2 regions of the Bradyrhizobium zaerense genome follow, and region 2 is predicted to be linked to the other one. Evidence: riboswitches for the same ligand, from Rfam matches in the RefSeq annotation. Region 2 holds a riboswitch; the other holds the start of a gene.
The links. A riboswitch is a leader RNA that binds a small molecule or an ion and turns the genes downstream of it on or off. The one in region 2 is predicted to bind cobalamin.
Positions count from the first base shown of each region.

Region 1 (14,900 bases), 1.6 Mb from region 2:
GGCTCAAATCGGCCGTCTCAATACTCCTGTCTGAGGGGGGCTCCAACACCCACATCCTCAGCCAGGAGGCGATCTACGCCACCTCGCCACGCATGCCGCGACAGCGGCTTCGTTCAATCCCAAATCGATTCGGTCTAACCCCATCCGGCTTTAGGCCGCACAATCCGCGAAACGTCCTAACCGCGCTTGCATCGATGTCGGCGCGCCGCAGCTTGGCCGTCAGGCCATGACGGCTCCAGAACACGCGCACCAGCACACATCACACGAACAGCGTAATAGCCTCGAAGAAGCCTCCCTCCTGATGCCCGTGTAGGGATGGGTGGCGTCGAGATCGAGGATGATCTGCAGGCCTCAACAATGCGAGAAATGCGCGCTACGCTCAGGAGAGGCCATTGCGGCACCCGCTGAGCTGTGCGTTATAAACAGAACGCTGCCATTGTAGCTCAGCGCTCACTTGCAGGCAGCAAACCAATCAGCGCTTTAGCCTCGGACTTCAGCACTTCAACGGCAGATTTCCGAGCATCTGCATCAAAGCGAGTGCGAATGGCGGAGACTGAGAGCGCGCCCCGCAATTTGCCATAGACATCGATTACGGGCACCGCTGCGGCCGCAACCTCAGGATCACGCTCGCCGATCGAGACGTAGAAGCCACGATCTCTGATCTTCTTTCCATCAGCTAATGCAAAATCGCGGTAAGCGGTAAGAACGCGGCCCGCAGCGCCGCGATCAATCGGCAATCGTTGTCCTTCTTCGAGGTGATGCCGGACGGAACGCGGAGAATTAACGCGATAAAGGCAAATGCGCTCGTCGCCCTCCGCGATGTAGAAGGATGCGGTCTCTCCGGTTGCTTCGACCAGACGATGGAGCGAGGGTCTGATCAGGTCACCGAGGTCCAGCCCACGCTGATAGAGCGCCCCAAGGCGCCATAGCTCCGGTCCGGGTCGAAATAGCCGGTCGGTCCCCCGCACCAGGAATCCGTCCGCTTCCAGGGATGCGGCAAGGCGAAGGACCGTGCTCTTGTAGAAGTCGGTCGCCTCGGCAATCTCGGTCAGCGTCATGGCTGCGCGCTCAGCGCCGAAGGCCTTGAGGATCGCCAGGGCGCGCCCGACCGCATCAACCCCTGTCTTTGCCATTGATACAGCCCTCGTGTTCTGTTCTGCAGAACAGATATCCAGAATGGATAGAGAGTCCAGTAGTCGATGCTCATCTGCGTTCTATGTTGCAGAATGCAATTGACCCGGATATAGCGCCAGTTACCTGTTTTGAGCCTTAGAACAGGTTCTGCGGAGCGAAACAATGGAAGGGCAGCCGGCACTTGCCGTCGACCTGCGCGACGTGATGATTCGCTTCGGCGACTTCACCGCCGTGAAAAGCATGAACCTCCAGGTCGGCGAAACCGAATTCGTTGCAGTGGTCGGGCCGACCGGCTGCGGAAAATCGACCATTCTCAATAGTGTCACCGGACTGTTGAAGCCGGCCGCCGGCGAGGTTCGCATTTTCGGCAAATCGCTCAGAGGCCTGAACGGTCAGTCCGGCTACATGCTGCAACAGGAAGGGCTGCTGCCCTGGAAAACAGCCCAGGACAATGTCGGCCTCGGGCTGGTGTTTCAGGGAAGCTCGATCGCGAAAGCGCGCGAGCAGGCGCGGCCCTGGCTCGCCAAGGTCGGGCTGAAAGGCTTCGAGGAGCGCTATCCGCATCAATTGTCCGGCGGCCAGCGCAAGCGCGTCGCCATGGCCCAGACCCTGATCATGGAGCCGAAGATTGTCCTGATGGATGAGCCTTTCTCCGCGCTGGACGTTCACACACGCCGCCTCATGCATCGCATCCTGCTCGACCTATGGCAGGCGGACCGGCGCTCCCTCGTCTTCATCACCCACGATCTCGATGAGGCGATCACGCTGGCGGACCGCGTCGTCGTGATGTCCGCCGGTCCCGCGAGCCGCATGGTTGGTGATGTCAGGATCACGCTGCCTCGCCCGCGCGATGTCTCGGCACTGCAAACGACCGATGAATTCGTCGCGCTCTATCGTGAAATTTGGTCGCTGCTCGGCGCCGAAGTGGAGAAAAGCTATGCCGCGCACGGGTAAGGTCGCTCTCACGCAGTTCGCCATCGTGCTTGGGCTGATCCTGATCTGGGAATTGGGCGTGCGGGCCGGCTTGATCGACCCGTTCTTCTTTCCGGCCCCGTCGACACTCATCGCAAGGATCGGAGAGTGGATGTCAACGGCCGACTTCTGGACCGATGTCAGCATAACACTGCTGGAGACGGTCCTGTCTTTCCTGGCTGGTATCGGGATCGGCACGGCGCTTGGTATCTGGTTGGGCTTAAGCCCGTTTGCGGCCGAGGTCCTTCAGCCCTTCATCAAGATGTTCAATGCGATCCCGCGCATCTTGCTGGGGCCCATTTTTGTCATCTGGTTCGGATTGGGCCTCACCTCCAAGGTCGCGCTGGGCGTGACGCTGGTTCTCTTTGTCGCATTCTTCAACACATTTCAGGGCGTTCGCGAGGTCAATCCGGTCGTGCTCGCGAATGCCCGCCTGCTGCGTGCATCGAAATCCTCCCTGCTGCGCCACGTCTACCTGCCGTCCGCCACCACGTGGATCCTGTCGAGCCTGCGGGTGTCTGTCGGCATGGCCGTGATGGGCGCGGTGGTCGCCGAATATCTCGGTTCGTCCGCAGGATTGGGGCACCTGATTGCGCAGGCCGAGGGTGTCCTCGATGCCACCGGCGTGTTCGCAGGAATCATCGTCCTCTCCGCCTTCGTCGTCGCCCTCGATGCCATCGTCGATCGCGTGGAAAAGCGGCTCCTGGTCTGGCGGCCGGCACCTGCCCACGAAGTTTGATCGTAGCGCTGCCATTCTCAAAGAGGTTCACATGCACGCTTTTCCACGACTGATGGTGGTCATCGCGATAGCCGCATTCCCGCTCATTTCAGCGCATGCCGCCGAGCCCGAAAAGACAAAATTGAAGATCGCGGTGGGATCACAGATCCTCAACTATATGCCTCTCGAGCTTGGCGTGAAGCTCGGTTCGTTTAAGGACCAGGACCTTGAGGTGACCGTCGAAAACTTCCAGGCCGGTGGTTCGAAGGCCTTGCAGGCGCTGATCGGCGGTTCGGTGGACGGGACGGTCGGCTTTTACGATCACACCATTCAGATGCAGGCGCAGGGCAAGCAAATTTCCTGCGTGTTCCTGCTCAATGACATTCCCGGCGTGTTGCTCGGTATCCGCAGCGACCTCGTTGACAAGGTCAAGTCTGGTGCCGACCTGAAGGGCCTCAAGCTCGGTATCACGGCGCCGGGGTCATCGACCGACACCATGGCGCGCTACTACATCAAGAAATCTGGGTTGGGCCCACGCGATGTGAACATCATCGCGGTTGGCAGCGGTGCACCCGGTATGGTGGCGCTCAAGGCCAAGAATATCGACGCACTCGTCTATTTCGATCCGATTGCGACCCTTCTCGCGCGCAAAAAGAGCGCGACGCCGCTCTTCGACGCGCGCACGCTCGAAGGCTCAAAGCAGGCCTTTGGCGGAATCTATCCGACCGCCTGTCTATACCTTCAGCAGAGTTTCATCGATAAGAATCCGGAAACGGTCCAGCGCCTCGTCAACGCCTTGCTCAAAACGCACCGCTGGATCAACACCGTGTCGACGGAACAGCTCGTTGACGCGATGCCTGCTGGCTACAAGACCGACAATCGCGAGGTGAACATCGAAATCATGAACGCGTCGAAAGCGCTGTTCTCGTCAACCGGTCAGATGGACACCGAGGCGGCCAAGATGCCGTTGGCCATCCTTAGCGACTTTGATCCGAAGATCGGTGCCGCAAACATCGACCTGGCCAAGACCTTCACCAACCGTTTCGCGGAACGCGCCGCGCAGCAGCTGAAATAGCTGCCCGGACCAGGATCTCGTGATCGGATCATCAAAGAAGGCTCTTTCGAAATGTCTCTGCCGTTAACCGGTATCCGCGTCCTCGACCTCTCAAACGTGCTGGCTGGTCCGTTCTGCGGCTATCATCTCGCGCGCCTTGGCGCGGAGGTGATCAAAGTCGAAAACCCGAACGGTGGCGACCTGGCGCGGCGCCTCGGCGCGGATCCGAAAAGAGCGGAGCGCCTGCAGGGACTTTCCTTTGTCGCCGTGAACGCCGGCAAGCAGTCGGTTGCGCTGGACCTAAAATCGGAAGCGGGCCGCGAGGTGTTCTTGCGACTGGTCAAGGAAGCCCACGTGGTGCTCGAAAACTTCCGGCCGAAGGTCATGGAACGCCTTGGCCTCGGCTTTGATGTGCTTGTCAGGCTGAACCCGCGTCTGGTCTACTGCGCGATCTCCGGGTTTGGGCAGAGCGGACCGTGGTCCGGCCGTCCGGCCTATGACCAGATCGTCCAGGGTCTCTCCGGAGCCATGAGCGTCACCGGCGATATAGCCTCGGCTCCCCTGCGCACGGGCTTTCCGATCTCGGACACGATCGCGGGACTGACTGCTGCGTTTGCCATCGCCGCGGCTCTGGTCGACCGGCGGCATAGGCACCGGTTCATCGACGTGTCCCTGCTCGAAGCCACCGTCGCCGCGATGGGATGGGTCGTCTCCAACCACCTGAACGCCGGGGTCGAGCCGCAGCCCATCGGCAACGAGAACTTTACCGCGGCTCCCTCCGGCACGTTCCGCACCGCAACGGGCCCGCTGAACATTTCGGCCAACGAGCAGAAGCAGTACCAAGCTCTATGCGACCTGATCGAGCGACCGGACCTGAAGGCGGATCCACGCTTTGCTGGACGCGAGATGCGCAAGGTCAACCGCGCTGCGCTGAACGCGGAGTTGAACAAGGCATTGATTTGCAAGCCCGCTGAGGAATGGGAGACTCAAATGAATCTGGCTGGTGTCCCTGCCGGCCGTGTGCTGACGGTCTCGCAAGTGTTGCAGCAGCCACAGGTCCTTGAGCGCGGATTCGTCGAGACTTTGGCACCAGAACAAGACGGTGCGCCGCCGTTACGAATCACGCGGCCGGGCTTCCGGCTAGATGAGGAGTTTTCGGTGCCTTCACCACCTGCGACACTCGGAGCAGACACTGAGAGATGGCTGCAGCGGCTCGGCTATTCGTATGCGGAGGTCGAGCAACTGGTCTCAAGCCGGGCCGTCGGGACGCCAAAGCAAGGAGAGGCTGACTTCCTGCCCGTCCGCGTAGCCACGGACGGACCGATATCATAACATCCGACGGCTTGCGGCGGTTGGCAATAGGCAGGTTCAAAAGATGGAACCGGAAATGAGCGAAGAAGAACTGCGACAGCAAGCGGCCAGTTGGTGGCGAACCTCCATTTGCGATATCGCGCCAGGTCGCATCGCCTATCGCGGTTATCCAATTCAAGATTTGATAGGCCGCGTTTCCTTTCCCGCCATGATCTGGCTGATGTTACGTGGCAATCTGCCGACGCCAGCACAGGAGCAGCTGCTGCAAGCTGCGCTGGTTGGATCCGTTGACCACGGTCCGCACGCGCCCTCCATTGCAATTGCCCAAATGGCGGTGAGCTGCGGCCTGCCCCTGAACGGCGCAATGGCCTCGGCAATCAACACGCTCGATGACGTGCATGGCGGAGCAGGGGAGCAGGCTGTCGAACTCTACGAAGATGTGCTGCGACGGCGCCAAGGGCGAGAGATCGAGCAGGCCGCGGGCGCTGCAATCGACCATTTCACCGCAACCCGCAGCAAATATCTGCCGGGCTTCGGCCACCGGTTTCATCCAGTCGACCCGCGCGCGGCCCCGCTATTGGCGCTGGTGGATGCCGCAGCCGAGGAGGGCAGTGTCGGCGGCGATTATGCCAAGGCCGCTCGCGCGATCGAGCGGGTGATGCAACAGCGCAAGCGCAAGCTCATTCCGATGAACATTGATGGCGCGACCGCGGTCATTTACGGCGAACTGGGCTTCGCCTCTCCGCTCGCGCGGGGGTCTTCTGCTTGTCGCGCGCGGTCGGAATCCTGGCTCACGCCTGGGAGCAAACTGGGCGCAACGATCGCAACAAGGGCCCAATGCCCAAGCAGTTCGGCTACAAATACGAGGGCCGGCCGTGTCGCAGACTGGAAGGCCCATCATGAGTATCTCCGCCCAAGCTGATTGAGACCAGCGTGTTTTGGTCGATGCCGGCGGAGTTTCGTCGCCGGGTGTTTCTTCGGAATGGGCAGACGCGAACCGTGGGGATAGCCAGTAGATTGTTTCATTGAGGGACCGTCGTTCGACCAGCCCGAGAATCTCTGTGTCGTCGACGTGACGCGCGACAATAGCATCTGGCGCGTACCGCTGATGCGTGACGGCGGCGTCGGGAAAGTCGGACGATTCAGCTGGTTCTTCGAGACGAGCGGTCCTGACGGACTGACGGTCGATCAAAATGGGAGGCTCTTTGTCGCGCATGATTCCGTCGGCCACGTCTTCGTATTGGGCGCCAAACGGCGAAGCGGTCCGCTCGCATCCAGTCCTGCGCAGGGGGAAGCTGCACGAATGTCGTATTGGACGCGGCACTTGGCGCATTGCTCATTACGGAACGCTACCGGATCAGTGTTGATGGCTGATCTCGCTCACCTTCCTCGAAATTCGCCAGCAGGAGTGGCAAGGTGGTGCGGAATCCTTTCACGCGCCGGTCCGCCGCACCAAGATACAGGAATGAGTGGTAGACGAGTGGCCTGGCCACTTGCCCAAAGAATGTAACTGGTGACGAATGGGTGGCGTTTGTGTGCGGTGATCTCAAACCAGAGTCAGTAAATCGCACTGCATGGGAGGCGCAAAAGAACGATTCGTAAGGCTGGGTCGGGCTTCGCCTGCAACGGGCCGCCGCCGACCTGTCGCCATTTGCTCGGGCGGGCCGCGGTATCGCTTCCCACAATGAAGAATGATTGGTCGCTGATATTTTCGAACGTTCTCGCCAAGAAGGCCGAAGAGGTAACCGCTCGCACTGGGAGTCAGCACCGCATAGCGTCAAGGTTCTCGATCATGCTCGGCGGCGACGCACGCGTGAAGCGTTCGTTTTCAGAAGCAACAAGCCCCAGGATTTACTGCTTGAAGGACTTTACCGATAGCACGCTAAACCAGGAGACGCTTTAAGTCTGTGGCGCAGAGGTCGTACTACTGTCAAAGCCTCTTGCGCGCGCGCAATCCTCCAACCCGATATCCCCTCTCCTCGTAGCAGCGGCGTACCCGTTCTAGGGCCGGATAGCCATCCGGAGGCAAGGCAACCTCAATCATCTGCCAGCCGCGGCGCTTCGCCTCCGAATCTACCGCCTCGAGCAGATGCCGACCGCAGTCAGAGCTCCGGAAGTCACGAGAAATCCATAGCTCCTGAAGCACGCGTACGCTCCGGCTGCTCTCACCGCCTGTACGGCCGAGATGCTAGCTACCCCTACAATCTTGTCCGGTGCCTTGTTCCTCGACGACAAAATGAAACCCCGTTCGGGATCCTGAATCAGGCGCAACGCCGCCTGCTTCGCGCCTTGAAGGCTGAACTCCGGTCCGGGGCCACCTAATTCTGAAAGTAGCTCTTCGACCGCTTCTGCGACCGCGTTCTCATCTCCTGGCACGCTCTTGCGCAAAGCCGTGCCCCCGCGAGACGGGCCTTGCGCTTCAGCGCCAACACGAACACCCGACCTAGCCCTCTGGAGGAAATTCATGCTCAGTAGGAGACAGAAAACGCAATTGAGAGCAACTATCAGGCTCGGTAGGAAGCAGGACGTCCACACTCGCTATAGGCAACAGAGCTGAGGTAATTGCAAGCCATTGCCGTTCTCAGAACGACTGCGGCTTGAGCAGCTGCGAACTCATGATGGACTGCCTTCGATTGGAAAACATATCACCAAACGGCACACGCCGGTCATGCCGATCAAACGTTCTAAGAGTGATTGCCGATCGTCGCTCACGAACTACTCGATTGAATAAATCGTGCACCACGATGATCGCAGCGCCATAGGGCGTCAGCTCGGTGCGTCCGAACGAGAGATTCCCACCTCGCGTGCGTACTCGTACGAGGTTGCGAGAAGCGCGACAGGTATCACACCCGTGCGCCCGATAAAATCGTCTGAGCAAGATCGCGAAAGATTTTGCACACTAATGCACTATCTTAAGCTTATCTCGAACAATCGAAAGATATCGGGAAGCACAGCTTGTTTAGACCTTCGCTCCTCGTTTAAGGCACCGTCACGGAACGGGAGTGGTTGCGATGGAACATGGACAGGCCGAACTGGTCGGAGGGAAACCTGTAATCTTCGGGCAACGTAAGGTGCGGCCGCGGGCGTGCCTGGCCGTCGGCAAGCGGCATCTGCGCGCCTTTCTACGGGATGTGCTGGAGAATATGGGGTTTGTTATTAGCGAATGCAGGACTGCTGACGAGCTGCCGCTCGTACTCAGCACGGAGTTCCCTGATCTGATCCTGCTCGGCATTGGCTCGGACCGCATCGAGCCTGGACGATTGCTCGAGATACTGGTACGCGAAGAATTTGCAGGCCGAGTGCTGGCGTTCGGAGCCCGAGAGTCGATCATCATGGCGGCAGTGCAGCAGGTCGGTAGTGAATATGGGCTTGCTATGCTGCCGCCGCTCAGGACGCCGTTTGCAGCCGAGACGTTGCGCGATCGGATTGCCATGCTCTTGCCAAAAGAGCCGGCGCCCCGTCCCGCGGTTCATGTCGGAGAAGCCTTACATGCTGGCTGGCTTGAGCTCTGGTATGAGCCGAAGTTTGACGCGTGTACCCTTAGCCGTCGCGGCGCAGAGGCGCATGTGCGAATGCGGCACCCGACCTGGGGCGTTGTTCCACCGGCCTATTTCATCCCGGAGCCTCAGGATCCGCATTTTAGGGAGTTGTCGCAGTTCGTGATCGACCGCGCGATCAAGGATTGGCATTATCTTCTGGAGCAGCAAACTTCGATCGATCTCTCCATCAATCTCCCGGCAGCATTCCTGATTGACCCGCAGGCGGTACGCGATCTCTGTCGGCGCATGCCGTCGCACCCCGCTTTCGGCGGTTTGACGATTGAAATCGAGAGCGTGGAAGCTATCCAGAACCTAGATCTCCTGGTCCAGGTTGCGCGTGAGGTTCGCTTTCACAACATTGGCCTTGCAATCGACAATGTCGGTGCCAATTGGCCACAGCTGATGGGCCTAGAAAAATTCCCGTTCATGAAATTGAAAGTGGATCGTCAGTTCGTCGGCGGCTGCGCGAATGGGCCCCTCAAGCGAACGGTGTGCCGCCATATCGTCGATGTAGCCAAAGAGTACAATGTGCGCACCGTCGCCGAAGGTGTGGAGAGCCAGGCCGACCTAATCGCTGTGACCGAACTCGGCTTCGACCTTGCGCAGGGCCATCTGTTCGGAAAAGCCATGCCACTGAAGCAATTTGCACAGTCATCTTTCAACCATGCTCCAGCTTGCGTCACGAGTGGCTGAGCGCGGCCAAGCGAAGCCTAGCAGCGCTCACGAGCACCGCCGTGCCTACTCGGCACCAGGCATGAGGCTGAGTGCAATTCAATCAGTCACTTGGCAAGGCCAGTGTCGCTCGCCCCGTCGCAACTTCACTTGCCTCCGAAGCTTGTTGTACCACAAACCCGTTTTTGCAAGCCTCCAGCGAGTCAATCCGCGGAGCTAGCGTTGCAGCCATGAGCGAGGCTTGCGAAAACCTCCGTCGGTGGTGTGTGACCGGAGGTTTGCCGAGATCCGACGTAGACCTGCGTCCGCTCGCGGCTTTTTGTCGCGCGGCCGGTTTCGGAAGCGTCGAGCCTCGCTTGTCCCCCGCGCTGACGTCCCAAACAAACCGACGGACGCTCGCAGCGGTCAAGCCGCGACTGACTCTCAAGAGGGCCCGAGGGCTCTAGCCTGGAATTGAAGCGGCCTGTTGCTGTCGCAGATGCAACATGGTCTTAGGCCCCGGACAGTCGAATTGGGCAAATTGCCCAACCTTGAGCGCGTCTGCGTTTGGCACGGCATTTGAAAGGGATCGCCCATGGCATCGCTCGCCTAAGGAGTCGGAAGGCATGGCTTACAAGATCGTCGCTTCGCAATGCACCGTTTGTGGCGCATGTGAGTTCGAGTGTCCCAACGCGGCGATCAGCCTGAAGCGCGACATTTACGTTATAGACGCCAAAAAATGTACGGAGTGCGAGGGCCATTGCGACACGCCGCAATGCGCGGTGGTCTGTCCGGTCCCTGACACCTGTGTCCCGTCCAAGACAGCATAAGCAGCCCGCGTCCAGAAGGCCTCATCGCTCGATTTCGCGAACGAAGTCGTAGATGTCGACCTTGAGGCGACCACCGGCCGCATGGGGCGCATCGAGGTCGATTAACATCGTTACGAGCTTAAGACGCTGATCGACTCCGAGGAGGCCCTCGAAGGGCCTCTGTCGGACGAAGATCCTCCAGTGGCGGCGTTGAGGCTGATGGTCGCTAGTGACGAGCCGAGGCGAGGCAGATCGGCGTCGAGCGGCCACGAGCGCATCGAAGCCGGCGCCAAAGTCGCTCAGCACGTGAATACCTGGCGTACCGAGAAGATCATCTTAACCAACCTCACGGAGACGGACGACCTCGTGCCTCGTCGCGGGCCGGCCGAACACCAAGGAGTCGACTTGATCATGCGATCCTGGAGCAATCCGGCTTCCCAGTTTCTAGGGAGCCTCATGGGCTATGACCAAATGGATGCGGGCCAAGGCTGATCGCATCTTCCTGACTCGCAGGTTGGAAAAGCTGCTGACGGAAAAGGCCAGCCTCGTCGCGATCATACAGATAGCGAAAACGGCCCGGGTTCGTTCCGGTCGCGGAGTTCATCCGTTTTACGCGAGCAGGGTGTTGAAAGCGAACGCATTTCACAAGCGGAGCCTCCACAGATCCGCGCCTGTTCACCAGGCCGCGCGCAGACCCTCGCACCCTGCTAGTACGCTCGCAATCGCTTGGGCAATATCGCCGCGAGAATCGGTAGGTTGACGCATCGATCCTCGTGCGCATAATTCCAGCCGTCGCGGTCTTTGGATCCGTTTGATCCGGAGCTAAGAGGGAAGCCGGTGCAAAACCGGCGCTGCCCCCGCAACTGTAAGCGGCGAGCCGCTGTCCAACGAAGTCACTGAAGCCATGCGGCTTCGGGAAGGCCGGACAGCACCGACGACCCGTGAGCCAGGAGACCTGCCTCGACAAGATATCGTCCACGGGCGGGGTGTCCCGGTGTGCGCCAAGCAGTTGTCGCTCACGCGATGTTCGCTGTATGCGTCCGCCATGGCCTTTGCCCCAATCATGGGGTCTAAGCTATGTCTATCCTTTCGCTTCCCGTTGCCACCCTGGGAACGTCACGCATCGGCCCACGACGCGAACTCAAATTCGCGCTCGAGAGCTACTGGGCGGGAAAGTCCAGCGAAGCCGAGCTCCTCGAGGCGGGGAGTGGACTTCGTGCCGCTAATTGGGCTCGGCAGAAATCCCGCGGTGCGACCGTCATTCCTTCGAATGACTTCTCGCTCTACGACCATGTGCTCGATACCAGCCTAATGGTCGGCGCCATTCCCGACGTTTACGGCTGGACCGAAGGTCCTGTGTCGCTCAAAACCTACTTCACCATGGCGCGTGGCGCTCAGGACGGTGGTCACGCTCAGCATGGGCCCGGCGTAGCCGCACAGGAGATGACGAAGTGGTTCGATACCAACTACCACTACATGGTGCCGGAATTTCACCAGGATCAGATCTTTAAGTATGTCTCTCGGAAGCCGATCGAGGAATATGAGGAGGCAAGAAGCCTCGGCTATCAGACGCGGCCCGTCCTAGTTGGCCCAGTCACTTTCCTGAAGCTTGGCAAGAGCGTAAATCCCGCATTCAATCCGCTGTCGCTGCTTGATCGGCTCCTCCCCGTCTATGTCGATGTTCTCCGCGAACTAGCCTCGCGCGGTGCTGAATGGGTTCAGCTCGACGAACCATGCCTAGTGATGGACCTCGACGAAGCATCTCGGGCGGCTATCCGCCGGGCCTATGCTCACTTCGTTAACGCCGTGCCGGCTCTAAAGATCATGCTGGCCACATATTTTGGGGCCGTCGACGACAATCTTGAGACGGTCTTGGCTTTGCCCGTTGCCGGGCTCCATGTCGACTTGGTTCGGGCACCCGGCCAGTTGGACGCGATTGTCGCCAGAGCCCGTGGAGATCTCGTGGTCTCGCTAGGCGTCGTTGATGGCCGCAACGTGTGGCGCTCAAATCTGCCGGCGCTGCACGACCAGCTTGCTCCTATGGTCAAAAAGCTGGGCAGGGACCGTGTTCAGATTGCTCCCTCCTGCTCGCTACTTCATGTTCCGACTGACGTTGAGCTAGAGACCGATCTCGATCCCAATCTGAAGACGTGGCTGGCGTTCTCAGTGCAGAAGATCAAGGAGCTTTCGATATTGGGCAAAGCGCTGGCCGGCCATGCTGCCGACGTGGCCGATGAACTCGCGCTCTCAGAGGATGCATCCGTCACCCGCGAAACGTCGCCCAAGATCCACAGTGCGAACGTCGCCCGACGAATGGCCGCCATCGGCGATAACATGCGTCGCCGTCGCAGTGCGTTCAACCAGCGTGCGGACGTCCAACGCGTCGCGTTCGCATTGCCGAGGTTTCCAACGACAACCATCGGATCCTTTCCGCAAACGGCCGACGTCCGCAATGCGCGTGCGGCTCATGCCCGGGGAGCGCTGAATGACACGCAGTACGAGCAGCGTCTCAAAGCAGAGACAGCCCGTACCGTGCAGTGGCAGGAACATATCGGCCTGGACGTGCTCGTACACGGTGAGTTCGAGCGCAATGACATGGTTCAATACTTCGGCGAGCAGCTGTTGGGTTTCGCATTTACCAAGCACGGCTGGGTTCAGTCTTATGGCTCGAGGTGCGTTCGTCCTCCTATCCTGTTTGGAGATGTCTCCCGCCCGAAGCCCATGACCATCAAATGGTGGCGCTACGCGCAGTCCCTGACCAAAAAACCCGTCAAGGCTATGCTGACCGGACCGGTGACGATCCTGAATTGGTCGTTCGTCCGTGACGACATCCCGCGGAGCGAGACATGCCGACAGATCGCTCTCGCGATCCGAGATGAGGTCATCGACCTTGAGGCGGCTGGAGCGACCATGATCCAGATCGACGAGGCCGCGTTGCGGGAGGGGTTGCCGCTACGCAAATCGCGGTGGAAGGACTATCTCGATTGGGCAGTGGACAGTTTCCGCATTTGCTCCTCCGCTGTCGCTGATCGAACTCAGATCCATACCCACATGTGCTATTCCGAGTTCAACGAAATCATCGATGCGATCGCAGCAATGGATGCCGACGTCATTTCAATCGAGGCCTCGCGTTCTAGAATGGAATTGCTCGACGCTTTCAAGAGCTACAAATATCCTAATGAGATCGGGCCGGGCGTCTATGACATTCATTCGCCGCGCATTCCCGCAGCAGCGGAGATCAAGCAGCTGATCGTGTTGGCGCGGCAGCGCGTTTCCGATCGGCAGCTTTGGATCAATCCCGACTGCGGACTGAAAACTCGAAGGTGGGAGGAGGTGCGTCCCGCGCTCGTCAATATGGTGGCCGCCGCACGCGAGTTGCGGGCTGAGACATGATCGTACGGAGCGTGTCGCCAACGTATTTGTGAATAAGATGAACGCGGTTTGGGAGGTCGGGACATCTTGCGAGCCTCCCAAACCTTCCAGCGCTTGCGAATGCCGGTCTGCCTCGGTGGAGGCGATCGCATACAGCCGGTGACAAGCTCGAATCCGGAGGACGCCAGCATGCCGGCCACACCGATCAGATGACATATTCCACCTCACGAACGCTGGAGGCGAACCACGGCCCTATCTTTTCATTTATCCATCGCGTGGATGTGTCCCATCACAACAATCGATTTTACCGCCCTTACAGAATTTTATACGTAATTGGCGCCTTGGCCCGATCTTCGAGAAGAGTTGTTGGTGTCGGGGCGCTGCCAAACGCTGCCGCGTGACGGCAAACTGACCCTTGAGTTTCAGGACACGGCAGCCAAACCGCCTGCGCGATGGATCCCAGCTCCATCAAGGCTCCCCTTGCTAACCGGACAGCTGGCAAGTGGTGGCAAGTGTTGAACTTTCCGGCAGGAGCGGAAGGCTGGCGGCTCGCTAAGTTGCGCGGAGCGATATCCGCTTCTTGTTGTTTGACGGCGAGTGCCCTCGCCGTAAATCGATCGCCGGTAGTCCTCCCTACCGACGAAAGCTGGTGCGATGCGGAACGGAGCGTCGCTCCTGCGTGACTTCTGCCCGGCCTCCCGTGGAGGCCGGGCATTTTTGATAGTGCTGGTGATGAGTGACAGCACAAGATCGTTCATTTAGACGTCATTGCGGGATGCCGGTTTCTTGCGTATCATCTGTTGCTGTTCGGCAGGGAATGAGGCCTGTGCTGCTAAGGCTATCTGTCTATTGAAGGCTTTGGTGTCGTGTTGCTACGCGTTGGTAGCACCGGATATTCGATCTTAGGCAGCCGACCGGTCAGCGAATTCAGAAATGCGACAATGTCGCTTTCCTCCCTATCGCTAAGCTTGGCGCCGAGCTGGACTTCACTCATCAGGGCAACAGCTTGCTTGAGGCTCCAAACTTGTCCCGAATGAAAGTAAGGGGCTCGCAACGCGACGTTCCGCAATGGCGCCGCGCGGAAGACATATTCGTCGCCGACCGCCTTAGTGACAGCGAACCGCCCCTTATCGGCGTCCGGAAGCACGCTTGCGTTCGGCTTTTGCGTCACGCCGAACGGGAAGTAGGCCTGTCCACCGAGGTTGATTCCGTTGTGGCAAGAGGAACATCCCTTCTCCATAAACAGTGCCAACCCGGACTTCTGCTGATCATCGAGAGCATGTGCATTGCCCTCGAGATACTGATCGAATGGAGCCGCAGGTGTAATGAGAGTCGCTTCA
Region 1 is NZ_CP165734.1:3,786,466-3,801,365, reverse strand. It holds gene AB8Z38_RS18420 (IclR family transcriptional regulator) at 444-1,133, opposite strand; gene AB8Z38_RS18415 (ABC transporter ATP-binding protein) at 1,297-2,088, shown strand; gene AB8Z38_RS18410 (ABC transporter permease) at 2,072-2,845, shown strand; gene AB8Z38_RS18405 (ABC transporter substrate-binding protein) at 2,778-3,899, shown strand; gene AB8Z38_RS18400 (CaiB/BaiF CoA transferase family protein) at 3,951-5,210, shown strand; partial or broken gene AB8Z38_RS18395 (citryl-CoA lyase) at 5,266-6,092, shown strand; gene AB8Z38_RS18390 (EAL domain-containing protein) at 8,201-9,421, shown strand; gene AB8Z38_RS18385 (4Fe-4S binding protein) at 10,006-10,209, shown strand; cobalamin riboswitch at 10,967-11,166, shown strand; gene metE (5-methyltetrahydropteroyltriglutamate--homocysteine S-methyltransferase) at 11,266-13,581, shown strand; gene AB8Z38_RS18375 (cytochrome-c peroxidase) at 14,399-14,900, opposite strand, start outside.
Region 1: linked by a shared signal. The riboswitch ahead of metE (5-methyltetrahydropteroyltriglutamate--homocysteine S-methyltransferase) and the one ahead of AB8Z38_RS10730 (DUF1636 family protein) in region 2 are both predicted to bind cobalamin.

Region 2 (14,900 bases):
GCGAGCGCGGGAACGGTTTCGTCGCCGAGCGTGCAGATCACGGCGTTGGCCGCGGGAGTCGCGCGCGCGTAATTCCCTCCGAGACCATGCGCGCGTCACACAGGATCGGCACACCCTTCTGCAAGGCGGCGCGCGCTGCGGTCGCCATCCCCGGCGTGAAGCGGATATGCGCCTCCAGTCCGACCATGCCGGCGGCGTGGATCATTCGGACCACGACCTGCTCCTCGTCCGGCCCAAAGCGCGCAAGATCGGCCTCGGCACGGATAGTGGCAAAGGACTGGCGATAAATCGCCTCGCCGTCGGTCTCATAGAGATGAGGCATCAGTGCCCCTCCCATCAGGATGGAGGGATCGCGGACGATATCGTCGCGATTCAACCCGCGCAGGATGGGCGCATCGCGCGTGGACCCACCGCGCACCAGATCGAATCCAGCGCGGGTCGCAACCAAGGTAATCGCGGCCGCACCGGAATGGGCGCAGCCCTTGGCGCAGCCGGAGACATGAAGCCGTGACGCCGCACCTATGTTCGGAGCGAGGGCCGCGGCAAGGCCGCGCGTATCGGCATGTGCCTCGCGACAGCGTGGCGCACCGCTACAGGCGATGACACGCAGCGCAGGATCGCAGGCCTCGGTGATCAGGCCGGTCGCATTCGGCATCACGCGCGTGCTTTCGCTCAAAACCATCCGCCATGGCGTCATACGCAGCGCATGTCCGCAGGCGGCGAGCTGCTCGAGCGTTTCATGTGACAATTGTCCGAAGGCCACACCAAGCATCGCACCCTGCGGATAGAGCCCGGGACGCGCAGCCGCCATGATCGGCGCCGGCGCGCTCTCACCGCGCAAGCTTTCGGGCAACACGGCGCCGGCGGCGAGATGCGCCGCCATGCGCCTTCGTCCGTCGCTCGCTCCGCCGGAGCGGACGAACCAATCTGCGAGCGCGAGCGCAGTGCTCACGGCCTGTCCACGCGGAACGGGGCGGCCGTGTTTCGCACCATCGGCCCTTATCAAAAGTCCGCCGGTCTGGTCACGCTCGATCCGCACGTCTGCGGAATCGCCGGCAAGAACGCGCGAGCTCCCGTCATCGATGGCGAAGCCGAATTTGGTCGGCAGGTCGAGCGCGCTATCGGAAAGCGCCTCCTCGAGCTCGGCGGCGAGCGATTGGGTTTCGTCACCGGTGCGCCAGAATGGCGTCACCAGAATGTTGCGACGGGATTCTGTGTCAGGATCCGGATCAAGCAACGCCAGTTCGGCAAGGCCGTCCAGCAGCAGCCCATGGCTGATCTCGCTGACGCCCCTGATCTGGAGATTGGCGCGGCTGGTCACGTCGATCAGGCCGTTGCCGTGGCGCTCAGCGAGATGCGCAAGTCCGGTGATCTGCGCCGCATCCAGCCGTCCGCCGAACGGGCGCACGCGGACGACAAGCCCGTCGCCCGATTGCATCGGTCGCAGCGCGCCGGGACACCAGCCCTTGACCGCGACGCCACTCATGAGGCCTCCCGCAGCGCCGCCGCGATCGAATTGCGGCGCGTTCGCCAGAGCGAGGCTTCGTGCAGGCGCGTGAAGCACGTCTCGATAGCAGCGAGCGCCGCTGGATTCTCGCGCGCCATGAAGGCGCGGACGTCGTCATGGCCGAGCGTCGCATCGAAGTAGAGATCGAACAGATGCGGCGGCACGGCGCCGGCTAGATGCGCGAAGGCTGCCATATGCTCAAGCGTCGCAGTAATCTCGGCGGCGCCGCGAAAACCGTGGCGCATCATGCCGGTGATCCACGCGGGGTTGGCAGCGCGCGCGCGGACCACGCGGGAGATTTCCTCGGTCAGCGTGCGGGCATGCGGCTGCTCCGGCCTGGTCGTATCGAGATGATAAAGCGATGGCACGCCCTCGCCGAGCCTTGCGGCAGCGGCAGCAATACCCGCTTCATGCGCCGCGTAATCGGCCGCGAGCAGCAGATCTGTTTCCGGCAAGTCCTGGACGTGGACGAAGGCGTCGGCAGATGCGAGCCGCGCCTCGATGCCGGCACGATCCGGCTTGATCTCGCCATCGGCCGAGAACGCCCAGGACGACGCCGACAGCCAGGCCTCACCGGCCGCGTCGCGTGTCTCGGCCGTGAAAGCATCCGAGATCGCCGAAAGGCCAACGCCATATTGCCCCGGACGCGGCGCGAACACGCGCGATACGCGATGGCGGTACGGATTTTCATCGCCCTCCTCATCGCGCGCCGCAAGCGCCTCAGCCGCCGCCTCGAACAATTGCGCGAGACCGGAGAAGACGTCGCGGAACAGACCCGAGACGCGCAGCGTGACGTCAATGCGGGGACGGCCGAGTTCGGCCGGCACGATGATGTCGTAGCCTGTGACTCGACCGAAGGCATGATCCCAGCGCGGCGCGAGGCCGGCCAGATGCAGCGCCATCGCAAACTCTTCGCCGGCCGTACGCATTGTCGCCGAGCCCCAGAGATCGACGACGAGGCCTTTCGGCCAGTCGCCGTGATCCTGCAGATGACGACGCAGCAACTCTTCCGCGAGCTTGATTCCCTGCGCCTGCGCCGACGGCGTCGGCACCGCGCGCGGGTCGACGGCAAAGAGATTGCGCCCGGTGGGCAGCACGTCCAGGCGCCCCCGGTAAGGAGAGCCTGACGGCCCGGGCACGATCCGTTTGCCCGCGAGCGCAGCAAGCAGAGCATCCCGCTCGGGCTCTCCGCAGATACCTCGGCCGAACACATGCAGGCCATCGCCGAACTGGCTTTCCTTGAGGTCGCAGACGAAGCGATCGATCCGCGGGATCGCTTCGGCCGGCGCAGCCGAGGCATTGAGGCCGAGATCGTCTTCGAGGCCTGCCGCGCGCGCCTCGTCGCGGATCGCGGCGATCAGGCGCTGGCGTCGGGCGGGATCAAGACCATCAGCGGTCGAATATTCGTCGAGGAGCTGTTCGAGCCGGCGCAAGCCTTCAGGGACCGCGGATGCTGCGAGCGGCGGCGGCAGGTGACCGATCGTGACGGCAGCGATCCGCCGCTTGGCCTGCGCGGCCTCGCCGGGATCGTTGACGATGAAAGGATAGATGATCGGCAGATCGCCGGCCAGGGCTTCCGGCCAGCAGCTCGGTGACAGCGCAACGGATTTACCCGGCAGCCATTCCAGCGTGCCGTGCGCGCCCATGTGCACGACAGCGTCAATCGCCTGCGCGCGGAGCCACAGATGGAACGCGACATAGGCATGGCGCGGCGTGCGGGCGAGATCGTGATAATCGGCGGCGCGCGTAGTCCCCTCGCCGCGCTCGGGCTGAACCGCGATGATCGATCGGCCGCATTGGATCGCGGCGAATTGGAATGCGCCGTTGCGGCAACTCGGATCGCTCTCTGGCGCCCCCAGGCTTGCGCGAGGCCCTCCTGCAAAGCTGGCGGAAGGCGCGAGAGCGCCACGCGATAATCGGCGATGCTCCAGGCCAGGTGCTGCCTCGGCAAGCTCTCGCCGAGCGCGCGGACCGGCTCGACGTCGAAGCCGGCCTCGCCGAGATCGGACACAAAGGCCTCGACCGACGCGAGCGCATCGAGCCCAACCGCATGCGCGATCTGGTGCGGGCGACCCGGATAGTTCGAGAGCACGATCGCCAGCCGCTTCTCGCTGGCCGGCTTCTCCGCGAGCAGCCGCCACGCCGCAACGCGCGCGGCGACAGCAGTCACGCGCTCCGCATCGGGCCTGTGCGCGAGATGTGAAAACTGCAAATCGGGATCACGATCCGCCGCTGACTTGAAACTCACAACACCCGCGAACAGGCGGCCGTCAATCTCGGGCAGCACCACATGCATGGCGAGGTCGCCGGGCGACAGGCCGCGCAGCGACGCCGCCCAGTCCTCGCGCCGCGCCGTGGAGAGCGCGACCTGGAACACGGGGCACGGTGCGGCATCGAATGGCGTCGTGCCATCGTCGCCCATGGCCGAGAACGCCGTCGCATTGACGATCGCGGCCGGCGGATTTTGCGCGAGGTAAGCCCGCAGCCAATCCGCGACGCCCACAGCCTTCAGCGAGGTGACGAACACACCATAGGCGTGAAACCCCTTCTCGCGCAGCGCCGCGATCAGGGCGTCGACAGGGCCGGTGTCCGCGGCGGCGAGATAGGACCGATAGAAGGTCACCAGCGCGCGTGGCCTGCCGTCGCCGTCTGACGGCGCGACAATCACACCACGCGCGGGATCGTAAAAGCCCATCTCGGGCACGGTCATCTCGCCGACGACCGGACCGGCGTAGAGGCCCGAGGCGAGCGCGAGCTGCGCGATCGCGGCTTGCGCTGCGACCGGGCCGCCGGTGTCGCAGAGCACCATCAGCCGCCGCAGCGTCGAGACCGGCAAGGTCGAGTACGCATCCAGCCGCGTATCGTCACGGCCATCGGCCGGCAGCACCGCCAGCGCGATGTTGCGATCCTTCGCCAGCTGATGCAGAGCGGCAAGGCCATAGGCCCAATAGGACTCCCCGCCGATCAGGCGCACCAGGATGCCCCGCGCCTGCGACAGCGTGCGCTCAACATAGGTGTCGACCGAGAGCGGGTGACGAAGCTCCGCGAGATTGGCCAGCCGAAGCGACGGCAGGCTGTCGCGGCCGCGTCGCCAGCCAGCCGCAAACGCCGCAAGATCGGAATCCGAGAACGAGAGCACCACGAGACCGGCCGGGTCCTGGCCGATGTCTCTTGGCGTTGCGGTCTCCTCGAGACCGCGGCTCTCGCGGAAGACGACGTGCATCAGATATTAAGTCCCGCTCTAATCGCGACTTCGTCAATATCGCCGTGCTCGCCGATCACGACGAGTTTTGACTGCCTGATACCCGCGCCCCACGGCTTGTCGAATTGGTGGCGCACGCGTTCGCCGACTGCTTGCAGCAGCAGGCGCATCGGCTTGCCCGCGACCGCGATATAGCCCTTGGCGCGCAGCACGTTCTGCTCACGCGCGAGACGCTGGACCGAAGCGACCAGCGCATCGATATCCCTCACCTCCGGAAGATCGATCACGACGGAAGCAAAATCGTCGTGCTCGTGCTCTTCCTCTCCGTCATGATGCGAGGGGCGTGCGGCGAGATCATTCTCGGCCGCAGCGCCGAGACCGAGGATGACGCGCGCGTCGATCGCGCCATCGGTGACTGGCAGCATCGGCACGCGGCGCGACATCTCGGCGGTGATCGCGGCCTTGGCGACTTCGAGCCCTGCGGCGCCGGCAAGATCCGCCTTGGTCAGCAGCACGATGTCCGCGCAGGCGATCTGGTCCTCGAACACTTCCGACAGCGGCGTCTCGTGGTCAAGACTTCCGTCGGCCGCGCGCTGCGCTTCGACCGCAATCGGATCCGGCGCGAAACGGCCGGCGGCAACGGCTTCGGCATCGGCGAGCGCGATCACGCCGTCGACCGTGATGCGCGAGCGGATCTCCGGCCAGTCGAACGCCTTGAGCAGCGGCTTCGGCAACGCAAGCCCGGACGTCTCGATCAGAATGTGATCGGGCCTGACCGGCCGCGCCAGCAACTTCTCCATGGTCGGTATGAAATCGTCAGCCACGGTGCAGCAGATGCAGCCATTGGCGAGCTCGATGATGTTTTCTTCCGGACAATTGGCATCGGCGCAAGATTTAAGGATGTCGCCGTCGACGCCTTGGCTGCCGAACTCGTTGACGAGCACGGCGAGCTTCTTGCCGATGGGGTTTGCGAGGAGATGCTGGATCAGCGTCGTCTTGCCGGAGCCGAGAAAGCCCGTGACCACCGTGACCGGAACTTTTGCGAGCGTCATCATTCTGCGGCCTCGGGCACGATCACGATGGGGGGAATGCGGGCAAGCGATTGCTTGCGGAAGATCTCGGGACGACTGCGCCAGGGCACGATACCGTCGGGCGCCCCGGCATAGGCTGCGGCACCTGCGATCACATCGCCTGCATGCACCTCCGACAGGCGCCCATAGACGTAGGACCAGCGGCCCGGCGCGCTGAGCGCGACGGAACAACCTTGGCTGCAGGCCGACAGGCATTCGACGGGAACCACATTGACGCCGTCCGGGACACCGGCATCAAGGATCGCACCGTGCAGCCGCTTGCCCGGGGTAGCTTCGCCCTCTGCGGGCGTCTCGCCGGCGCGGCAGGTGATGCAGACGTGAAGTGTGACAGTCATCGCCTCTTCCAGAATAAACAGCGGGAGGCGAAGAGGCGCGCGAAGCATTCTTGCGAAGGCTCGCTTCCCCGTCGCGGAACACCCCGTCCGCCGGTCCAAAACTTCCACGCTGGCAGGTCTCCCGGCTTGCGGAGCAGGGCTTTGCCCTTCGATCCCCCGCCTTCCCGATCCCCAGGGGATCAGTGGCTTCGGGCATCTCTCCGGTCACGGTCGCGGGGGCGGCTGCATTTTGGACCCAAATCTCGCCGATTCGGACCCTATCGCATTCCCTCTTCGCCTGTCGTAGGACAGGAACCAACGCTGGCCCACCATTTGCCCCCGGCCGCCTCTTGTCAAGCCGAAGGACCCCGTCAGATGACGACTGAACCGGATAGCCAAACGGCCGCAGAAGCCGATGCCCGCCACGCGACGAAAATGGCGAAGATCAAGGTCGCCCGCGACAAGATCATGGCGTCCAAGAGCGGCGAAAAGGGCCTGATCATCGTCCACACAGGCGCCGGCAAGGGCAAGTCCTCCTCAGCCTTCGGCATGATCGTACGCTGTGTTGCCCACGGCTTCCCTTGCGCGGTCGTGCAGTTCATCAAGGGCGCCTGGGACACCGGCGAGCGGCGCCTGCTCACCGGCCATTTCGGCGACCTGTGCCAGTTCCACGCCATGGGCGAAGGTTTTACCTGGGAGACGCAGGACCGCGCCCGCGACATCGCCGCCGCACGCGCCGGCTGGGAGAAGGCCAAGGAGCTGATCTGCGATCCCAGCTTGCGCATGGTCGTGCTCGACGAGATCAACATCGCGCTGCGCTATGACTATCTCGACATCGCAGAGGTCGTCAATTTCCTTAAGACGCAAAAGCCGCCGATGACGCATGTCGTGCTGACCGGTCGCAACGCCAAGGACGAACTGATCGAGATCGCCGATCTCGTCACCGAGATGACGCTGGTCAAACATCCGTTCCGGTCCGGCATCAAGGCGCAACCCGGCGTCGAGTTCTGAAGCACACACGATGGCGCGCGCATTGATGATCCAGGAGCCGGCTCGGACGTGGGCAAATCGCTTATCGTCGCCGGCCTCGCGCGCGCCTTCACGCGGCGCGGCCTGCGCGTGCTGCCGTTCAAGCCGCAGAACATGTCGAACAACGCAGCCGTCACCGTCGACGGCGGCGAGATCGGACGCGCACAAGCACTGCAAGCACTCGCAGCCGGCGCCGAGCCGCACACCGACATGAACCCGGTGCTGCTGAAACCCGAGACCGATATCGGCGCTCAGGTGATCGTGCATGGAAAACGCGTCGCGACTGCGCGCGCGCGCGAATATGCGGCGATGAAGCCGCAGCTGATGGGCGCGGTGCTGGAGAGTTTTGAACGCCTCAAGGCGCGTGCCGATCTCGTGCTGGTGGAAGGCGCCGGCAGCCCGGCCGAAGTGAATCTGCGCAAGGCCGACATCGCCAATATGGGTTTCGCGCGCAAGGCCGACGTGCCGGTCGTGCTGATCGGCGACATCGACCGCGGCGGCGTCATTGCCCAGCTTGTCGGTATCAAGACGGTGATCGATCCGGACGATGCAGCCATGATCCAGGGTTTTGTCATCAACAAGTTCCGCGGCGATCCCACGCTGTTCGACGACGGCTACCGGCTCATCGAAGCGAAAACATCCTGGCGCGGCTTTGGCGTGCTGCCGTGGTTCGGCCGTGCCGGCGAGCTGCCAGCCGAAGACGCGCAGGGCCTGGAGTGACGCGCGAAAGCCGGGACAATGCAAGGTCGCCTGCCTCGCGCTGTCGCGGATCGCCAATTTCGATGATCTTGATCCGCTCAAGCTCGAGCCTGGTGTCGATCTCGTCATGGTGCGTCCGGGCGAAGCGATCCCCGGCGACGTCAGGCTCGTCATCATCCCGGGCTCGAAATCCACCCGCGGCGATCTCGCCTTCCTGCGCGCGCAGGGCTGGGACATCGATCTCCTCGCGCATCACCGCAGAGGCGGCCATGTGCTCGGTCTCTGTGGTGGCTACCAGATGCTCGGGCGCAGCGTCGCCGACCCCGGCGGCATCGAAGGTCCTGCAGGCGACACGCCGGGCCTCGGGCTTCTGGACGTCGCGACGGTGATGAGCGCGCAGAAGACACTGACGCGTGTTGCGGCCTTGCACGCCGCCACGGCTCAACCGATTCAGGCCTACGAAATCCACATCGGCCGCACTGACGGGCCGGATCGCGCCCGCCCGTTCGCGAAAGTCGACGGCGAGCCGGAAGGCGCGATCTCATGCGATGGGCGCGTGCAGGGCAGCTATCTGCACGGCCTGTTCACATCCGACGATTTCCGCAAGGCGTATCTCGCAAGGCTCGACATTCCCGCGGGCGACGAGCCCTACCACGCCAGGATCGAGAGCGCGCTCGATGCGCTTGCCGATCACATCGAAACGCACCTGGATGTCGAAGGCCTGCTCGCGCTCGCGCGTTGAGTGCTTAACGTGAAAGCGCCTCGCCGAGACGCGTCCATTCCGTCTCGCTGCCGGGAAGTCCAAGGCGCAACCATCTCGGCCGCTGCGTGAAGACGCGGGGCCAAATCCGGGCGGTCGCCAATTTTTCCTGCATGGCGAGCGCGTCGGGCATCTCATAGAGACGAAACAATGGCGTGCCGCCGACGAGCCTCCAGGTTTGCGATTGCACCATGGCATCGAGCCTGTCGCTATCCGCTGCAAGCCGCGCTGACGTTGCCTCGGCCCAAGCATCGTCAGCCAAGGCGCGGCAGCCGATCGCGATCGCCGCTCCAGAGACCGGCCAAGGGCCGATCGCCGTGGCGAGATTGGCGATGTCGGACGCGTCGCCAAGCGCGAAGCCGAGACGCAGGCCCGCAAGCCCGTAAAACTTTCCGAATGAGCGCAGGATCAGCAGCCCGGGCCGCCCCGCTTCCGAAGCGAGCGACCCATGCGGAACCGCGTCGGCAAAGCTTTCGTCGATCACGAGTCTTCGCACGCGCGGCAGCAGCGCGAGCAGATCGGCTGGTTTATAACACCGACCATCGGGATTGTTGGGATTGACGACGATGGCGAGGTCCGCACCTGCCAGCGCATCGAGCTCGCCGACCTCTGCGACATTCCAGCCGGCAGCCGATAGCACCGCGGCATATTCATTGTAAGTCGGCGCGAGGATGCGCGCCCGGCCGGGCGGCGCAAGTTGCGGCAACCGTTGAATGGCGGTCTGCGCGCCGCCCATCGCGACAACCGGCGCGCTCGTGTTATAGGCGTGCTGCGCGGCCCGATGCAGGGCCTCGATATCGGACCTCGAAGGCAGCAGGCTCCACGCGCGCATGCTCACTTCGCCGACTGGATATGGCAGCCGGTTGATCCCGGTCGACAGATCAATCCAGTCCTCCGCGCGGCCGCCAAAACGCCGCTGGGCCTGATCCAGATTTCCACCGTGCTCGCGCATGCGATGTTCTTTCACGCGAAAGCCAGGATCGCAAGCACGCCGGCCAGCAACACCATGGCGCGGCGGTAGATCGTCAGCCCGTGAACGATGTCCGCGGCGAGCGGATCGCGTGCGGCTTCGTTCAGCCACGGCTCGCTCGTGATACTGCCATGATAGATCCGAGGACCGCTGAGCCGCACGCCGAGCGCGCCGGCCATGGCCGCTTCCGGCCAGCCGGCATTGGGGGATCGATGACGACGCGCATCGCGCGTCATGCACGACAACGCTTTGGATCGCCGCGGCGCCAGCAGCACGAACAGAAATCCGGTCAGCCGCGCCGGAATGAAGTTGGCGACATCGTCGATCCGTGCAGCAGCCCAACCGAACGCCTCGTGGCGTTCAGTGCGATGGCCAATCATGGAGTCCAGCGTGTTGATCGCCTTGTAGCCGAGGATGCCGGGCAGGCCGAACAGCGCACCCCAGAGCACCGGCGCCACGATGCCGTCCGAGGCGTTTTCCGCCAGGCTCTCGATCGCCGCGCGCGCGATACCGGCTTGGTCGAGCGCGGCCGGATCGCGGCCGACGATGCGCGAGACAGCCTCTCGCGCAGCGGCGATATCACCGGCCAGCAAGGGTATTGCGACCGCTGCGACATGATCGTGCAACGAGCGCAAAGCGACCAGCGGCCAGGCGAGCATGCCCACCAGCACGAGCCGCATCCAGCCCGAGATCAGCAACGATTGAAGCGCCCAGCCGAGCGCGGCGGCGAGTGCAATCACGGCAAGTGCTCCGGCGGTACCGGCGGCACGGCGAAGCGCAGGCGGATCGGAGGACCTATTCCAGGCGGAATCGACGGCCGCAATCAGCCGCCCGAGCCAGGTCACGGGATGGCCGATCCGCGCGAACAGCCATGACGGCCAGCCCAGAAGGGCATCCACCGCCATCGCCACCGCCATCGCACCCGCAAAACCCACATGCGCCTCCCGTCCCGCCCCTGTTGCGCAAACCACGGTCCGGGCGCAAGCCCCGGCCTACGGATTTCGGCTTTGTCTTTGGCCGCGTTTGGTGATTAGTGCTGGCCGCAGGAGACCCTATGGCCGTCATTTTGATCACGGGCGGAGCACGATCGGGCAAGAGCAAGCGCGCGGAAAGCCGCGCACGCGCTTTTCCCGGCCAGCCGGTTTATGTCGCGACGGCCGAGACGCTCGATGCCGAAATGGAAGCGCGCATCGCAACCCATCGGCGGCGACGTGGAACCGACTGGATCGAGCGCGAGGTGCCGCTCGATCTCGTCGCCACGCTGGTCGCAACCGACGGCAGCGGCGCAAGGCTGGTCGATTGCCTGACGCTGTGGCTCTCCAATCTGATGCACGCGGAACGCGACTGGTCCCACGAAGTGACGGAGCTCGCCGCTACCCTGCCCCGCCTCAAGAGCCCCGTCGTTCTCGTCACCAACGAGGTTGGCCTCGGCATCGTCCCCGACAATGCGCTGGCGCGCAGCTTTCGCGATGCTGCCGGGATCATGAACCAGACCGTTGCAGCTGTTGCCGACGAGGTCGAGTTCGTTGTCGCCGGCCTGCCGATGAAGCTGAAATGATGCCGCGCGCCGAAGTTCTCAAAGACATCATCACCGATCTCAGGATCGCGACAACATTCGTTGCGATTTTTCCGGTCAGATCGTCGAAGTCCGCTGCTGATGGTGCGATTGCACGCGCGACCTGGGCGCTGCCCGTCGCCGGATTGTTGGTGGGGTTGGCTGGCGCTGCGGCCTACGCAATCGCGAGCAAGCTGGGATTGACGTCCGGCCCCGCCGCCCTGCTCGCGTTGGCCACGACGACGCTCATCACCGGCGCGTTGCATGAGGACGGACTTGCCGATGCCGCCGATGGGCTTGGCGGCGGACGGACGCGCGAGCGCAAGCTCGATATCATGCGCGACAGCCGGATCGGCAGCTATGGCGCCTGCGCGCTGGTTCTGTCGTTTGGCCTGCGCTGGAGCGCGCTCGCGGCGATCGCCAATCCGTGGTTGGTGACGCTGGCGCTCGCATCCGCGCATGCCGGGGCGCGTGCGGGCGTTCCGGCCTTCATGTCGCTGGTGCCGCCGGCGCGGCTTGACGGGCTCTCCGCAAGCGCCGGAGCGCCACCGGGCCGCAGCGTCGCCATCGCGTTCGGCATCGGAACGCTCTGTCTTGCAATTGCGCTTGGGCCAGGCAAGGCGCTGGCCAGCCTCGTCCTGCTCTCGCTCGCTGGACTGATCCTCGCGCGGCTTGCCATCCGCCAGATCGGCGGGCAAACCGGCGACATCCTCGGCGCTTTCGAGCAGACCGGCGAGATCCTGATCCTGCTGGTCGCCGCAGCCAGCCTTCACGCGGGAGGATGAGTTGATGGTCGCGTTCGACGACACTTTCCGCCGGCACTTGCGCGAGCTGTTCGTGTGGCGCCGTGACGTGCGCCGCTTTCGCGCCGATCCGCTGCCGGATGGCGCGATCGCGCGGCTGATCGAGACGGCGTGCCTTTCGCCATCGGTCGGCCTGAGCCAGCCTTGGCGCTTCGTCACCGTCGATGATGCCGCAAGGCGCCGCGCCGTGATCGACGATTTCAAGGCCTGCAACGCCGATGCGTTGAGTTGCTATGCCGGCGAACGCGCGGCGCGCTACGCCGGTCTGAAACTGTCGGGCCTCGAACAAGCGCCTGGCCACCTCGCCGTGTTCGCCGACAAGGCGAGCGATGTCGGCCATGGCCTCGGCCGCGCGACCATGCCCGAGACAACCGAATATTCCGTGGTGGCCGCGATCACCGCGATGTGGCTCGCCGCGCGCGCCGAAGGCATCGGGCTCGGCTGGGTCTCGATCCTGAGCCCGGACCGCATCCACACCATCCTCGACGTGCCCGGCACCTGGAAATTCATCGCCTATCTCTGCATCGGCTACCCCGAGGCCGAATGCGACCAGCCCGAGCTGGAGAAGGCGAAGTGGGAACACCGGCGCGGCCCGGACGAGTTCACGCTGCGGCGCTAGCGCTCAGTTCGCCCGGGAGCGACGGCGCGCAACAGCTTCATCCTCGCGGCCAAACAGCTCGACGAGAAAATCGATGAAGAGCCGCACCTTGACCGACAGATGCCGCGTCGGCGGATAGACCGCGTAGAGCGCGAGCGGCGGGGCAGAATAATCCTCCAGCACGGTGCGCAGCTTGCCGTTCCTTAACGCGTCGGCGGCGATGAACTCCGGCAGCAACGCCAGCCCCCTGCCCTTGATCGCGACATCACGCAGCACTTCGGCATTGTTGACGCAGAGCGACCAGGCCGGCTGGATCCAGTGATCGCCGTCGGCGCCGGTGAGCTTCCACTGATTGCCGGTCAGCAGAAAGCCGTAGGTCAGCGATGCGTGCTCGCGCAAATCCTGCGGATGCTTTGGCGTGCCGTGACGCGCGAGATAATCCGGCGACGCGCAGATCATCCGCGCGACAGCCACGATCTTGCGAGCGATCAGGCTCGAGGACTCCAATTCCGCGATCCGCAAGGTCACGTCAAAGCCGTCCTGCACGGGATCGAGCAGGTCGTCGCTGAGCACGAGCTGAAGCTGAAGCTCGGGATATTTTTCCATGAACTCGGCGAGCACCGGCCCGAGCCGCATCGTGCCGAACGACATCGGCGCGTTGACGCGCAACAATCCGCGCGGCGCCGATTGGGCTTGCGTCACCGCCTGATCGGCGGCCTCGATCTCCGAAAGGATCACGACGGCGCGCTCGAAATATTGCTGGCCGCTCTCGGTGGGGCTCGCCTGCCGCGTGGTTCGGTTCAGGAGCTGCACGCCCAGGCTCTGCTCGAGGTCGGCGATGTATTTGCTGATCGCCGAGCGCGACAGCCGGAGCTGGCGGCCGGCATCGGCAAAACTGCCGCTTTCGACCACCTTCACGAAGGCCCGCAGGCTGGCCACCTTATCCAAGCGCGGGTTCTCGCGATTGGTTCCAAATCGTAGACATAGACGTCATGTTTGCATGGATTGTCTCCAATCCAAAGCGGAACGATATTTCCGCCCAGAGCAAGACCCGCTCCCCGAACTTTGGAGGACGACGATGTCCGGACTGCACCATGTCACCGCGATTGCCGGCGATCCCATCAGGAATTTCGGTTTCTACACAAGCGACCTCGGCCTGCGCTTCGTCAAGAAGACCGTCAATTTCGACGACCCCGGCACCTATCATTTCTACTACGGCGATGAGACCGGCCGGCCCGGCACCATCCTGACCTTCTTCCCCTGGGCTGGAGCGCCGGCCGGACGCCGCGGCGTCGGCGAGACCCATCAGACCGCCTTCCGCGTGCCGCAGCGCTCGCTCGGCTATTGGACGCAGCGCTTCATCGAGAAGGGCATCGCTTACGAGGCGCTGGAAAAGCGCTTTGGCGAATCCGTGCTGCCGTTCACCGATCCGGACGGGATGGCGCTCGCACTGGTCGGCATCCCCGGTGCCGAGAACGAGCCGGGCTGGAGCAACGGCGACGTCCCCGCCGAGCATGCGATCCGCGGCTTCCATGGCGTGACGCTGCTGCTCGACAGCGCGGCCAAAACGGCTGCCGTCCTCACCGACGTGTTCGGTTTCAAGGAGACGGGTTGCGAGGGATCGGTGATCCGCTTCAAGGCGCCCGGCGATTTGCACGGCAGTGTCGTCGACATCTACGAGGCCAAGGGCTTTCTGCGCGGGCATCAGGGCGGCGGCTCGGTGCACCACATCGCGTTCCGCGCGGCCGACGACGCCGAGCAGGGCCAGATGGCCGAGAGGCTCGTCTCTCATCACGGCCTGCATCCGACCGAGCAGCGTGACCGCAACTACTTCCGTTCGGTCTATTTCCGCGAGCCCGGCGGCGTGCTGTTCGAGATCGCGACCGATATCCCCGGCTTCGCCGTCGACGAACCGGTCGCGACGCTGGGACGCGACCTGAAGCTGCCGGGTTTCCTCGAAGCCCATCGCAAGCAGATCGAGGACGTGCTGCCGAGCCTGGAAGAGAGCGTGTCATGACCGAGAGTTCATTCATCCATCGTTTCGAGCCCGCGCGCGACGCGGGCTCGCCCCCTGTTGCTGCTGCACGGCACCGGCGGCGACGAGAACGACCTGCTCGGGCTCGGCAAGATGATCTCGCCCGGGGCCGCCCTGCTCTCGCCGCGCGGACGCGTGCTGGAGCACGGCATGCCGCGCTTCTTCCGCCGTCTCGCAGAGGGCGTGTTCGACGAGGTGGACGTGCGCCGCCGCGCGCTCGAGCTCGGCGAGTTCGTCAACGAGGCGCGGCAACGCTACGGCATCGCCGCGCCGGTCGCGGTCGGCTTCTCCAACGGCGCGAACATCGCAGCAGCGCTGTTGCTGCTGAAGCCGGACG
Region 2 is NZ_CP165734.1:2,137,366-2,152,265, forward strand. It holds partial or broken gene AB8Z38_RS10710 (precorrin-8X methylmutase) at 1-322, opposite strand, end outside; partial or broken gene cobG (precorrin-3B synthase) at 437-1,486, opposite strand; partial or broken gene cobN (cobaltochelatase subunit CobN) at 1,483-4,730, opposite strand; gene cobW (cobalamin biosynthesis protein CobW) at 4,730-5,764, opposite strand; gene AB8Z38_RS10730 (DUF1636 family protein) at 5,761-6,135, opposite strand; cobalamin riboswitch at 6,229-6,449, opposite strand; gene cobO (cob(I)yrinic acid a,c-diamide adenosyltransferase) at 6,490-7,125, shown strand; partial or broken gene AB8Z38_RS10740 (cobyric acid synthase) at 7,136-8,584, shown strand; gene cobD (threonine-phosphate decarboxylase CobD) at 8,589-9,554, opposite strand; gene cbiB (adenosylcobinamide-phosphate synthase CbiB) at 9,566-10,507, opposite strand; gene cobU (bifunctional adenosylcobinamide kinase/adenosylcobinamide-phosphate guanylyltransferase) at 10,627-11,130, shown strand; gene cobS (adenosylcobinamide-GDP ribazoletransferase) at 11,127-11,912, shown strand; gene bluB (5,6-dimethylbenzimidazole synthase) at 11,917-12,549, shown strand; gene AB8Z38_RS10770 (LysR substrate-binding domain-containing protein) at 12,553-13,476, opposite strand; gene AB8Z38_RS10775 (ring-cleaving dioxygenase) at 13,607-14,545, shown strand; partial or broken gene AB8Z38_RS10780 (alpha/beta hydrolase) at 14,542-14,900, shown strand, end outside.